3 regions of the Streptomyces sp. NPDC030183 genome follow, and region 3 is predicted to be linked to each of the others. Evidence: predicted binding sites of a transcription regulator. Region 3 holds the regulator's gene; each other region holds the start of a gene.
What was found. The regulator HspR, encoded in region 3, represses chaperone genes until heat shock. The targets are predictions, from matches to a motif close to TTGAGNNNNNNNNNCTCAA.
Positions count from the first base shown of each region.

Region 1: a site for HspR is predicted at 2,001-2,019, ahead of lon (endopeptidase La). Genes of this name have one in related genera too.
Region 2: a site for HspR is predicted at 2,999-3,017, ahead of dnaK (molecular chaperone DnaK). Genes of this name have one in related genera too.

Region 1 covers NZ_JBVIBK010000023.1:136,127-140,315, forward strand. Annotated here, with positions in the region: gene lon (endopeptidase La) at 1-1,978, opposite strand, end outside; gene ACZ4Z2_RS26820 (GNAT family N-acetyltransferase) at 2,201-2,860, shown strand; gene ACZ4Z2_RS26825 (rhomboid-like protein) at 2,857-3,612, opposite strand; gene ACZ4Z2_RS26830 (TetR/AcrR family transcriptional regulator) at 4,043-4,189, opposite strand, start outside.
Region 2 covers NZ_JBVIBK010000022.1:2,368-6,556, reverse strand. Annotated here, with positions in the region: gene ACZ4Z2_RS25450 (helix-turn-helix domain-containing protein) at 1-577, shown strand, start outside; gene ACZ4Z2_RS25445 (hypothetical protein) at 595-1,059, shown strand; gene dnaK (molecular chaperone DnaK) at 1,096-2,958, opposite strand; gene ACZ4Z2_RS25435 (patatin-like protein) at 3,061-4,189, opposite strand, start outside.
Region 3 covers NZ_JBVIBK010000015.1:26,376-30,564, forward strand. Annotated here, with positions in the region: gene grpE (nucleotide exchange factor GrpE) at 1-665, shown strand, start outside; gene dnaJ (molecular chaperone DnaJ) at 717-1,895, shown strand; gene ACZ4Z2_RS19235 (heat shock protein transcriptional repressor HspR) at 1,901-2,353, shown strand; gene ACZ4Z2_RS19240 (hypothetical protein) at 2,649-3,155, shown strand; gene ACZ4Z2_RS19245 (sugar ABC transporter substrate-binding protein) at 3,733-4,189, shown strand, end outside.

The sequences.
Region 1 (4,189 bases), on a different contig from region 3:
GCGCGATCTGCGCGGACTCCTTCATCACGTCGCCCAGCTGCCCGGTGAGCGTCAGACCCGCCGCGCCCGTCTCCGGGTCGGCCAGCGACGCCTCGACGTAGAGGACGTCGCCGCCCGCGCCGGTGACCGCGAGCCCCGTCGCCACACCGGGGACGGCCGTACGCCGCTCCGCCGGGTCCTGGGCCGACTCGGGCACGTGGTGCGGGCGCCCGATCAGTGCGCGCAGGTCGGCGTCGGTGACGGTGAACGGCAGCTCCCGCTCGCCCAGTTCGTGCTGGGCGGCCACCTTGCGCAGCAGCCGGGCGACCGACCGCTCCAGGTTCCGCACGCCGGCCTCGCGGGTGTACTCGCCGGCGAGCTTGCGCAGCGCGCTCTCGTCGAGGGTCACCTCCTCGGCGTCGAGCCCGGCCCGCTCCAGCTGCCGCGGCACCAGGTGGTCCCGGGCGATGACGACCTTCTCGTCCTCCGTGTAGCCGTCCAGCCGGACCAGTTCCATACGGTCGAGCAGCGCCTCGGGGATGGCTTCCAGGACGTTGGCCGTGGCGAGGAAGACGACGTCGCTGAGGTCCAGCTCCACCTCCAGGTAGTGGTCCCGGAAGGTGTGGTTCTGCGCGGGGTCGAGGACTTCGAGCAGCGCGGCGGCCGGGTCGCCCCGGAAGTCGGAGCCGACCTTGTCGATCTCGTCGAGCAGGACGACCGGGTTCATCGAGCCCGCCTCCTTGATGGCGCGGACGATCCGGCCGGGCAGCGCGCCCACGTACGTGCGCCGGTGACCGCGGATCTCCGCCTCGTCCCGTACGCCGCCGAGGGCGACCCGGACGAACTTGCGGCCCATGGCGTGCGCCACGGACTCGCCGAGGCTGGTCTTGCCGACGCCGGGCGGCCCGACGAGGGCGAGCACGGCGCCGCCGCGCCGGCCGCCGACGACACCGAGCCCGCGGTCGGAGCGCCGCTTGCGCACGGCGAGGTACTCGGTGATCCGCTCCTTCACGTCCTCCAGGCCCGCGTGCTCGGCGTCCAGGACGCCCTTCGCGCCCTGGATGTCGTAGGCGTCCTCGGTCCGCTCGTTCCAGGGCAGTTCGAGCACGGTGTCGAGCCAGGTGCGGATCCAGCCGCCCTCGGGGGACTGGTCGCTGGACCGCTCCAGCTTGTCGACCTCCTTGAGCGCGGCCTCCCGGACCTTCTCGGGCAGGTCGGCGGCCTCGACCCGGGCGCGGTAGTCGTCGGACTCCTCGCCCTCCTTCTCGCCGTTCAGCTCGCGCAGTTCCTTGCGGACCGCTTCGAGCTGACGCCGCAGCAGGAACTCCCTCTGCTGCTTGTCGACGCCCTCCTGGACGTCCTTGGCGATGGTCTCGGCGACGTCCTGCTCGGCGAGGTGGTCGCGGAGCTGCTGGGTGGCGAGCTTCAGCCGGGCGACCGGGTCGGCCGTCTCCAGCAGCTGCACCTTCTGATCGGTGGTCAGGAACGGGGAGTACCCGGAGTTGTCGGCCAGCGCGGAGACGTCGTCGATCGCCTGCACCCGGTCCACGACCTGCCAGGCGCCGCGCTTGCGCAGCCAACTGGTGGCGAGGGCCTTGTACTCCTTGACGAGTTCGGCGACATGGCCGGGCAGCGGCTCCGGCACGCTCTCCTCGACGCTGGTCCCCTCGACCCAGAGCGCGGCCCCGGGCCCGGTGGTCCCGGCGCCGATCCTCACGCGGCCGCGGCCCCGGATCAGCGCGCCCGGGTCGCCGTCGGCCAGCCGCCCCACCTGCTCGACGGTGCCGAGCACGCCCGTGCTCGCGTACGCGCCGTCGATCCGCGGCACCAACAGCACCCGCGGCTTGCCGCGTTCGGTCCGCGCCGCCGCCTGCGCGGCCTCCACCGCGGCCCGTACGTCCGTGTCATTGAGGTCCAGCGGAACCACCATGCCGGGCAGCACGACCTCGTCGTCGAGCGGCAGTACGGGCAGGGTGAGCGGTGCGGACATCGAAGCCATGATCTCTCCCTCGGCATTCAAGTTGAGCTATGCCGACTCAATGCACATGAGCCTTCGGATGTTCCCCGAGGGACGGGGTGTTCGCTGTGGGCGATCAGAGGACACCGCGGTGACCCGGAGACAGACGGGAGCCGAGGGTAATACCCTGTTGGCGCTATCACCCATTACAGCGAGCATTGGCATCACCTAACTCCACCCATCCAGATACACGCGGGGGCGACAGTGGACGGAATCGTGCGGGCCTGGGTCGACGGCTGGGTCGTCTCACGCGGGGCGGCGCCTCCGGTGGTGGAGCCCTGGGGCTACACGATCGACAACGGCACGGCCGCTCACGTCACCCGCCATGTCCTCGCGGCGACGCACGACGACGTCGAGGAGGGGACGGTCCGGAAGGTGGCCGACTCGGTCACCGGGTCCGGGGTGTGGCTCAAGGTCTTCGCCGAGGCGTCGAGGGTCGCCCCCTGGCTGGGCGAGAGCTGGTGGGTGGACCCGGAGCCGGGCTGGCTGATGGCCGTACCCCTGAGCGCGCAGGAGCCACCGGCCGCCACCGTCCCGGAGGGCTACCGCCTGCGCACCTGGGCCCGGGGCGGTGTGATCCGCGTGATGGTCGCCGCACCGGACGGCTCCTGGGCCGCGCGCGGACAGATCGCCCCGACCGGGCGGACGGCTGTCGTGGACCAGATCGAGACGTCCGCGTCCCACCGCCGCCGGGGACTCGGCACGCTCGTCATGCGCACCCTGACGCGGGCCGCGCTCGAACAGGGCGCGGAGCTCGGCGTACTGGGCGGCACACCGGAGGGCCGGGCCCTGTACGAGTCCCTGGGCTGGACGACGGTCGCCCCACTGACGACGGCACGGTTCGACGGCCGACCGGCCGCCTAGGCGGCAGCCTTCACCGGGGGCACGGGGTGTGGCCTTCGGGCGTCGCGGGCCGGGGACGGCCGCCGCCACCGTCGTACCACCGGCCAGGTGGCGACCCCGATCGCGAGGGCGATCAGGTGCCCCCAGTTGGTCATCGGGTCCGTGAAGGCGATCAGGTCCTCCACGAGCATCCAGCCGAAGGCGAGCAGCAGCGGCCAGCGCGACCACCACGGCAGCAGGCCCGCCAGCGCGCCCACACTCGCCGCCACGCCGAAGCTGATCCCGTAGTCGAGGCGGTGCAGTGAGCTGCCGGGCAGCCCGCCGGTCAGGACGGTCAGGGCGACCGGGACCTCCGTGGCGAGGGTGGCGAGGACATGGCCCGAGAGGAAGACCGCGGCCGTCCACCGACCGCCGATCCGGCGTTCCAGCGCGGTCAGCACGAGCACGAAGCCCAGCGCGTACGGCGACGCCACCCCGCCGGCGATCCACAGCGCGCTCGCGACCAGCACCGGTACGGGGGCGCCCACGAGATGCGCCACGTCCGTGCTGAACCCCTGGTGGAGGGCGTGGACGAGATCCGGGTCCGCGTACTCGGCGACGGCGGAGGTCACCATCAGCAGGGCCAGGTACCAGAAGGTGAAGGGCGTACCGGAGGGGGTGGGGAGCAGACGCCAGGGACGCGGGAGGCGGGTTCTGCGCTCCCGACCGACCCGACAAGGCGTGACCGTTGATTGCCCCTGGTCGACCCCGAAAGGCCGCGCCGCCCGTTCCACACCGGTCGGGGAACACCCGGTCGACCGCACCTCACCGACCCCGAAAGGCCGGGTCGTCGGCCGTTCCTCGCCGAGCCGGAAAGGGGCAGCCGGTTGTTGGTCGTCGAGTCTGGAAGCGTCGGTTGGTTGTTGCTCGTCCACTCCGGAAGCGCCAGCTGGTAGTTGCTCGTCGAGTCCCGCGGCGTCAGCCGGCCGGCCCCCGCCCGAACCCGAAGGCTCGGCCCTCCCCCTGCCCCGCGGCCGAGTCGTCGTGCCCGGCTGTCGTGGGATTCCGTCCAGGAGCGGCCCGGCGGCCGACGCGGTCACGTCGGTCCGGTTCGGCCCTGCCTCGGTCTCCACGCCATCCAAGATGAAGCGCTCCCTCCGTTTCGCTCCACCATCGGCACCCCGGCACCCCGATGTCTGTGACCTGCGCCACCTTCACCGGGATTCACAGCGAGTCGACAGCCTTTCGCTCTCCTCTCCAGGGCGGATCGGGACCCACTTCCCCCTCCCCCGACAGCCCCCGCGACACCCGCTCCGCGTACACCCGGAACCGTCCCGCCAAGTCGAACTCCTCGGGGGCCAGCACCCATTG
Region 2 (4,189 bases), on a different contig from region 3:
GCCCGACTGGTTCAGCCTGTACGTGAGCCTGGAGGGCGCGGCGCACCTGATCCGGCAGTACGAACCGCACTTCGTGCCGGGGATGCTCCAGACCGAGGACTACGCCCGGGCCGTGATGGAGGCGGGGACCCTCGGCCAGACCGGCGCCGAGACCATCGAGCGGCATGTGTCGCTGCGCATGGCCCGGCAGAAGCTCCTCACCCGGGAGAGCCCGCCGCACCTGTGGGTGATCATGGACGAGACGGCGCTGAGACGGCCGGTGAGCACCGACGCGCGGGTGATGCGGGAGCAGATGGACCGGCTGCTGGAGATCACCGAGGAGGACCATGTGGTCCTGCAGGTCGCCGAGTTCGCCGCCGGGCCCCATCCGGGCACGTACGCCCCGTTCGCCCTCTTCCGCTTCGCGGAGCCCGAACTCCCCGACATGGTCTACACGGAGTACCTCACCGGCGCGCTGTACCTCGACTCCCGACACGAGGTCGCCCTCCACCTGGAGGTCCTCGACCACATGGCCGCCCACGCCGCCTCCGTGGACCGTACCCGCGACATCCTGCGGCGGTACCGCGACACGTACTGAGCCTGCCCGCCGGTGACATGGGCCCGGCGGCGGATCCCCGTCGGTCCTGTCCGGAACTGGTCGCACGAGCGGCGGGGGAACTCGCGGTCGGCGCGGACGCCGCCGCCCTGTACCTCCAACTGGCCACACTGGCCGCGCCCACGGACCGCGACGTACGACGGTGGAACGGCTGGTCGACCAAGCGGCACGCGCAGGTCCGGGAAGAACTCCTCGCCACCGGCGCGGTCGTCGCGGCCAAGCGGGCGCGCGTCGGCCGGACCCTGTTCCTGCCCGGGGAGTGGACCGAGCTGAAGGCCCCTCCTCTGCCCCTCGAAACCGTGAAGCTGCGCGCGTACGGGGTGCGCCCGCTGTGGGGCGACCAGATCGCCTCCCCCTTCGGCCGCATACTGCCGCCCGCCCCCCTGCACGAGATGTTCGCGGCGGCCTGGCACCGGGAAAGGGGCGGCGGCGCCCCGGAGCGGGTCGACACGGCCGGCGCCTGAGCGCCGCCGCGTCGTGGACGGGGCCCGCCGGCTCCGTCAGGTCGCGCCGCCCTTCGTGTTCTTCTCGTCGTCGACGATCTCCGCGTCCACGACGCCCTCCTCACCGGCGGGGTCGGGGGTGGCGCGGGGTTCGTCGGTCTGGGGGCCGGAGGCGTTCGCGTACATCGCCTGGCCCATGCGCTGGCTCACCGTGGCGAGCTTGTCGATGCCGGCCCGGAGGGCGGCCGTGTCCTCGGGGTGGTCGAGGAGCCCCTTCAGCTCGGTCACTGCGGCCTCGACCTCGCCGCGGACGTCGGCCGGCACCCGCTCCTGGTTGTCACGGAGGAACCGCTCGGTCTGGTAGACGAGTTGCTCCGCCTGGTTGCGGGTCTCGGCGGCGTCGCGCCGCTTGCGGTCCTCCTCGGCGTACTGCTCCGCCTCCCGCATCATGCGGTCGATGTCGTCCTTCGCCAGGGCCGAGCCCCCGGTGACCGTCATCTTCTGCTCCCGGCCGGTGGCCAGGTCCTTGGCGGAGACGTGCATGATCCCGTTGGCGTCGATGTCGAACGCCACCTCGATCTGCGGCACCCCGCGCGGCGCCGGCGGCAGCCCCGTCAGGTCGAAGACGCCCAGCTTCTTGTTGTACGCGGCGATCTCCCGCTCGCCCTGGTAGACCTGGATGCCGACCGAGGGCTGGTTGTCGACGGCCGTGGTGAAGATCTCCGAACGCCGGGTCGGGATCGTGGTGTTGCGCTCGATCAGCTTGGTCATGATGCCGCCCTTGGTCTCGATGCCCAGGGACAGCGGGGTGACGTCGAGCAGCAGGACGTCCTTCACGTCGCCGCGGATGACACCCGCCTGGAGCGCGGCGCCCACGGCCACCACCTCGTCCGGGTTCACGCCCTTGTGCGGCTCCTTCCCGGTGAGTTCCTTCACCAGATCGGTCACGGCGGGCATCCGCGTCGAGCCGCCGACGAGGATGACGTGGTCGATCGCCGAGAGCTTCACCCCGGCGTCCTTCACGGCCTGGTGGAACGGCGTCCTGCAGCGGTCGAGCAGATCGGCCGTCAGCTCCTGGAACTGGGCACGCGTCAGCCGCTCCTCCAGGTGCAGCGGCCCCTCGGAGGAGGCGGTGACGTACGGGAGGTTGATGGAGGTCTCGGAGGAGCTGGACAGCTCGATCTTGGCCTTCTCGGCGCCCTCCCGGAGCCGTTGCAGCGCCATCTTGTCCTTGCCGAGGTCGATGCCGTACTGGCCCTGGAACTTCTTGACGAGGTACTCGACGACCCGCTGGTCCCAGTCGTCGCCGCCGAGACGCGTGTCGCCGTTGGTGGCCTTGACCTCGATGACCCCGTCCCCGATCTCCAGCAGCGAGACGTCGAAGGTGCCGCCGCCGAGGTCGAAGACGAGGACGGTCTGCTCCTCGCCCCGGTCGAGGCCGTACGCGAGGGCCGCGGCCGTCGGCTCGTTGATGATCCGCAGGACCTTGAGGCCCGCGATCTCCCCCGCTTCCTTGGTGGCCTGCCGCTGGGAGTCGTCGAAGTACGCGGGGACGGTGATCACCGCGTCGGTGACGTCGTCGCCGAGGTACGACTCCGCGTCCCGCTTCAGCTTCTGCAGCACACGCGCGGACAGTTCCTGGGCCCGCAGACGGGTGCCGTCCACGGAGCCCTGTTCGGGGAAACGCCAGGCTCCGTCGCCCATGTGGCGTTTGACGGAGCGCGCGGTGCGCTCCACGTTCGTGACGGCCTGCCGCTTGGCGACCTCGCCCACGAGGACCTCGCCGTTCTTGGCGAAGGCCACCACGGAGGGAGTGGTCCGCTGGCCCTCCGCGTTCGCGACGACGGTCGGTTCACCGCCTTCCAGCACGGCCACCACCGAGTTCGTCGTCCCGAGATCGATCCCGACCGCACGCCCCATCGCCGTCCCCTTCCCGTGACCCCTACCACCAGCACAAAACTTGAGTGGCCTCTTGTCAATGGGGCGTGGGGGTTGCGGCTCGATGGGGCGCGCGGTCTCGGCCTAGGTACGTCTGCGCACGGCGTGCGCCAGGCGCAGGGCCCCGCTCACACCGCCGAAGAGCAGACGCCAGGACCACCGGTCGACCGCTGTGCGGACCGCGTTCGCCGTCACCACGGCGGTGTGCGAGACGGTGTTCTCCAGAAGCCTGCTGTCCTTCTCCCCTCGGAAGGTCTCCTCGGAGACCCGGCAGGCGCGGAGGAACTCGCCGACGGTCTCCGGGTCGACCGGCCGCCGGGAGTCGGGGTACCGCGCCCGGTAGTGCTTCAGGAAGTCCGCCGCGGCCAGGGCGCCACCCGCCTTCCGGTCCGCCTCCGCCTGCTCGGCCACGCAGGGCAGTTCCTCCGCCGCGATCAGCCGCTGGAGGGCGAGGGCCACCCACATCGACGTGAGCGGCAGGCTCGCCGGCGTGGGTGCCGCGTCGTCCGCCGTGAGGAAGGCCAGCTCGGCGGACTCCCCCTGGGGCCCGGCGGTGAACACCCCCCTCGGCGCCTCGGTCCCGGCGATCTCCCGCAGCCGCTCCCCCACGGGCACGCCCTCGTCCGCGAGCTGCTTCAGGCGCTGCGGGGACAGCAGCACGTGGACCAGCCATCCGGCGCCGTCCAGGCGGCCCCACATCCAGTCGTTGGCCCGCCAGGACCGCTTGAAGAAGGCCCCGAAGTGATGGAGCTGCAAACCGGTGAGCTTCTGTTCGGCTGTCTGGCGGTCGTCGAGCAGGCTGCGGGTGTCGGCGCTCATCTGGACCAGCTCCACGCGCTGCCGGGCGGCCGGCTCGTCAGGGAAGATCACCCGCTGGGCGGCGAGCAGATCGAACAGCCGCCGCGCGACGACGTCGGAGGGCGGCGGATCGGCCGGCCCGTCCCCGGGCCCGACACCGGTGCCGGCTTCGGAGCCGACCAGGTACGCCAGCAGAACCCTCCAGTCCGCGGCCGGGTCGCCGTCGCCCCGCGCGGGGCCGGGGAACCGCCGCAGCGTGTCGAGGACCGCGCCGACCATCGTCCGCCAGGCGTCCGCCAGGTCCGGCAGTTCCTCCGCGGTGGGCAGCTGTCCGGTGATCGCGTCGGCCCAGCCGGGGGCCTGGATCACGGCGCCCACCGGGTCGCCGTCCGCGGGGACGCGGCCCAGCACCGCC
Region 3 (4,189 bases):
CGGGCTTCGACGAGCAGCAGCCGAAAGGTCAGCCGCAGCAGCCCGACGTCCCCTCCTCCGGCTCCGAGGACGCCGAGCCGAAGGCCGCCCCCCAGGAGGGGGCGGCCCCGGCCGGGGACGCGGCGGCGGCTGCCCAGGTGGCCGGCCTGACGGCCCAGCTGGACCAGGTGCGTACGGCGCTCGGTGAGCGCACGGCGGACCTCCAGCGGCTCCAGGCCGAGTACCAGAACTACCGTCGGCGGGTCGAGCGGGACCGGATCACGGTCAAGGAGATCGCCGTGGCGAACCTCCTGACCGAGCTCCTGCCCGTGCTCGACGACATCGGCCGCGCGCGCGAGCACGGCGAACTCGTCGGCGGGTTCAAGTCCGTCGCCGAGTCGCTGGAGACCGTCGCGGCGAAGATGGGTCTGCAGCAGTTCGGCAAGGAGGGCGAGCCCTTCGACCCGACGATCCACGAGGCCCTGATGCACAGCTACGCGCCGGACGTCACCGAGACGACGTGCGTGGCGATTCTGCAGCCGGGGTATCGCATCGGCGAGCGGACCATCCGCCCCGCGCGGGTGGCCGTGGCCGAACCCCAGCCGGGGGCGCAGACAGTCAAGGCGGACTCCGAGTCCGCGGAGACGGCCGACGACAAGGAGAACGGTGGCCCGGACGAGGGCTGACGTCTACGACGCGAACGACGCGAAGAACAAGGGGAAGGAGGGACGTCGGGGATGAGTACCAAGGACTTCATCGAGAAGGACTACTACAAGGTCCTCGGCGTCCCCAAGGACGCCACCGAGGCCGAGATCAAGAAGGCGTACCGGAAGCTCGCCCGCGAGTTCCACCCGGACGCCAACAAGGGCAACGCCAGGGCCGAGGAGCGGTTCAAGGAGATCTCCGAGGCGAACGACGTCCTCGGCGACCCCAAGAAGCGCAAGGAGTACGACGAGGCCCGCGCGCTCTTCGGCAACGGCGGCTTCCGTCCGGGCCCCGGCGCCGGCGGCGGCACGTTCAACTTCGACCTGGGCGACCTCTTCGGAGGCGGCGCCCAGGGCGGACAGGGAGCGGGCGGCTTCGGCGGCGGACTCGGTGATGTCTTCGGGGGCCTGTTCAACCGGGGCGGCTCCGGCACCACGCGGGTGCAGCCCCGGCGCGGCCAGGACATCGAGTCCGAGGTCACGCTGAGCTTCACCGAGGCCATCGAGGGCGCCACCGTCCCGCTGCGGATGTCCTCGCAGTCCCCGTGCAAGGCCTGTTCGGGCACCGGCGACGCCAACGGCACCCCCCGGGTGTGCCCGACGTGCGTCGGCACCGGCCAGGTCGCGCGGGGCTCCGGCGGCGGCTTCTCCCTGACGGATCCCTGCCCCGACTGCCGGGGCCGCGGCCTGATCGCCGAGAACCCCTGCGACATCTGCAAGGGCTCCGGCCGGGCCAAGTCCTCCCGCACCATGCAGGTCCGCATCCCCGCCGGCGTCGCCGACGGGCAGCGGATCCGGCTGCGCGGCAAGGGCGCGCCCGGTGAGCGCGGCGGCCCCGCGGGCGACCTGTACGTGGTCGTGCACGTCGACGCGCACCCCGTGTTCGGCCGCAAGGACGACAACCTCACGGTGACGGTCCCGGTGACGTATCCGGAGGCGGCGCTCGGCGGTGAGGTCAGGGTCCCGACCCTGGGCGGCCCGCCGGTCACCCTGAAGCTGCCCCCGGGCACCCCGAACGGCCGTACGATGCGGGCCCGCGGCAAGGGAGCGGTCCGCAAGGACGGCACCCGCGGGGACCTCCTGATCACGGTCGAGGTGAGTGTCCCGAAGGACCTGTCGGGGAAGGCTCGTGACGCCTTGGAGGCGTATCGCGAAGCGACCGCGGGCGAGGACCCGCGGGCGGAGCTGTTCCAGGCCGCGAAGGGAGCATGACGGAGATGGACGGTCGCCGACGAAACCCCTATGAGCTGACGGAAGAGACACCGGTGTACGTCATCTCGGTGGCCGCCCAGCTCTCCGGTCTGCACCCGCAGACCCTGCGCCAGTACGACCGCCTCGGTCTGGTCTCGCCCGACCGCACCGCCGGGCGCGGCCGGCGCTACTCGGCCCGTGACATCGAACTGCTGCGCACCGTCCAGCAGTTGTCGCAGGACGAGGGCATCAACCTGGCCGGCATCAAGCGCATCATCGAGCTGGAGAACCAGGTCGCCGCCCTCCAGGCGAGGGTCGTCGAGCTGGAGACCGCGCTCGACGGCGCCGCCGCGGCGATGCAGCAGCGCGAGGCGGCGGTGCACGCGTCGTACCGGCGCGACCTGGTGCCGTACCAGCAGGCGCAGCAGACGAGCGCGCTGGTGGTGTGGCGTCCGAAGCGGCAGCAGACCACGGACTGAGGGCCGTCGGTGAGCCGCTGCCTGGCAGCGAGGTGTGGCCGCAACCCAGCAGGACCTGCCATACGTCAAGCGCCTGCTGTGTGCATCGCTCGGCGGGGTCGTCACCGGGTTGCTGTGCCTTGGTCTCCCAGAACCAGCCACCGATGGGAACCGTCGTAATCACAGCTCACCTCGCGAATCGACCCTGGCCCCTGATGGGATGACGATGGTTCTCCCCCGACTGAACCATCCGGCCCTGGGTGGTGTCTCACCAGGCGATACATGTAGGGCGCTTGTGTTTTTGGGGAGGCAACTCATGGCCATGGTCGGGCTGTTCTGGATCGCCGAGGACGGCGGGGTGTACGTCGGGGCGGAGCCCGAAGGGGCCGGGCGTGGGCTGCGGCTGACCCGGGACGGCGTCGTGGGGCTCGGTGTGGACCAGGGCGGCGAGTGGCGGTGGGCGGACCTGCGGTCGGTCGCCACGCGGTACGTGCGGATCCGGTCCGCCGGGCGGCTGATGGTCACCGCGGCCGTGGACGTCGCACTCAGCGCCGTGGCCGGCGGCGGTGGCAGCCCGGCCGCCTTCGAGGTGCACCTGGAGACCGCCGACGGGACCACCGTCGAACTGGAGGCGTACACGGCGGCGGCCGTCGGCGGTTACGTCGAGTCCGAGTACGACCTCTCCGTCGCCCTCCTGAACCGCCTCGTGGACGGCACGGCCGACATCGGCGCTCTGGAGGACTGGGGGCGCGCGCACGCCGCCGAGGGAACACCCCGGCGCGAGGAGCGCGAGGCGCTGCTGCGGAAGTGGGCCGAGGGCTGAGAGGACGGGCCCCCGGGGGCGGGCCCCGGTCACTCACCGTGACCGGCCAGCCGGGTCGGGGCCGGTGCGGCCGCGGCCCGGCGGTCTTCGTGGCCCGGCCCGGCGGCACGGCCGTACGGAGTGACGTCCGCCACCCGCGGGCGCCCGGCACGGGGGCCGCGGGACGGTGCGCCGGGCGCCCGTACGCGATGATCGTCCCGTTCTTCTCTCACATGTCCTTGTCCGTCTGTCGGGCCGTGCCCGAGCCTCGTCCGTGAGCCCGGTCACCCTCTCTGACCTGCGCGGTTCGCGGCCCCCGGCGTCAGCCGACCGCCCTCCCGGGGCCCGGCGGCTCGTCAACGCGCACGGCGGGGGCGGTCGTTCGCGCGGGGTCCTTTCCGGCACCGTCGCCCGCCTCCCCGCGTGGGAAGGGCGCGCGTGGGCACCGGCAGCCCGTTGCTTTACCCTCTTCACACCGAGACCACACAACGCTGTTGTCATCTCGTTAAGTGATTACTCCTTGACGCTGCGGTGATCAGCGCGTTGGCTTTCAGCCACCTGGGTCTCAGTGCCGACCCACGCCCGGAAGGCCCTTGATGTGAACGCCCGTAAGACCAGCACGACCGGCAGCAGCCGTATGCGTCGTACCGCCCTGCGCCGTACCGCGACCGCCCTCGGGGCGTCCGCGGCGGCCGTCTCCCTCGCAGCCTGCGGCGTCGTGGACGTCGGCAGCAGCGCGGAGGCGAGTCCCACGAAGGGCGACGACATCACGGTGGGCGTTCTCTTCCCGGACAAGGAGACCAAGCGCTACGAGCAGTTCGACCTGCCGATCATGAAGAAGAAGATCGCCGAACTGACCGACAACAAGGCGACGGTGCAGTACGCCAACGCCGACAAGGACCCGGAGACCCAGACCCAGCAGCTCGAACAGATGGTGACCGACAAGGTCGACATCATCGTGGTCGACGCCGTGGACTCCAAGAGCATCGCGGGCGCCGTCGAGACCGCCGACCAGGCCGGCATCCCGGTCATCGCCTACGACCGGCTCGCCCAGG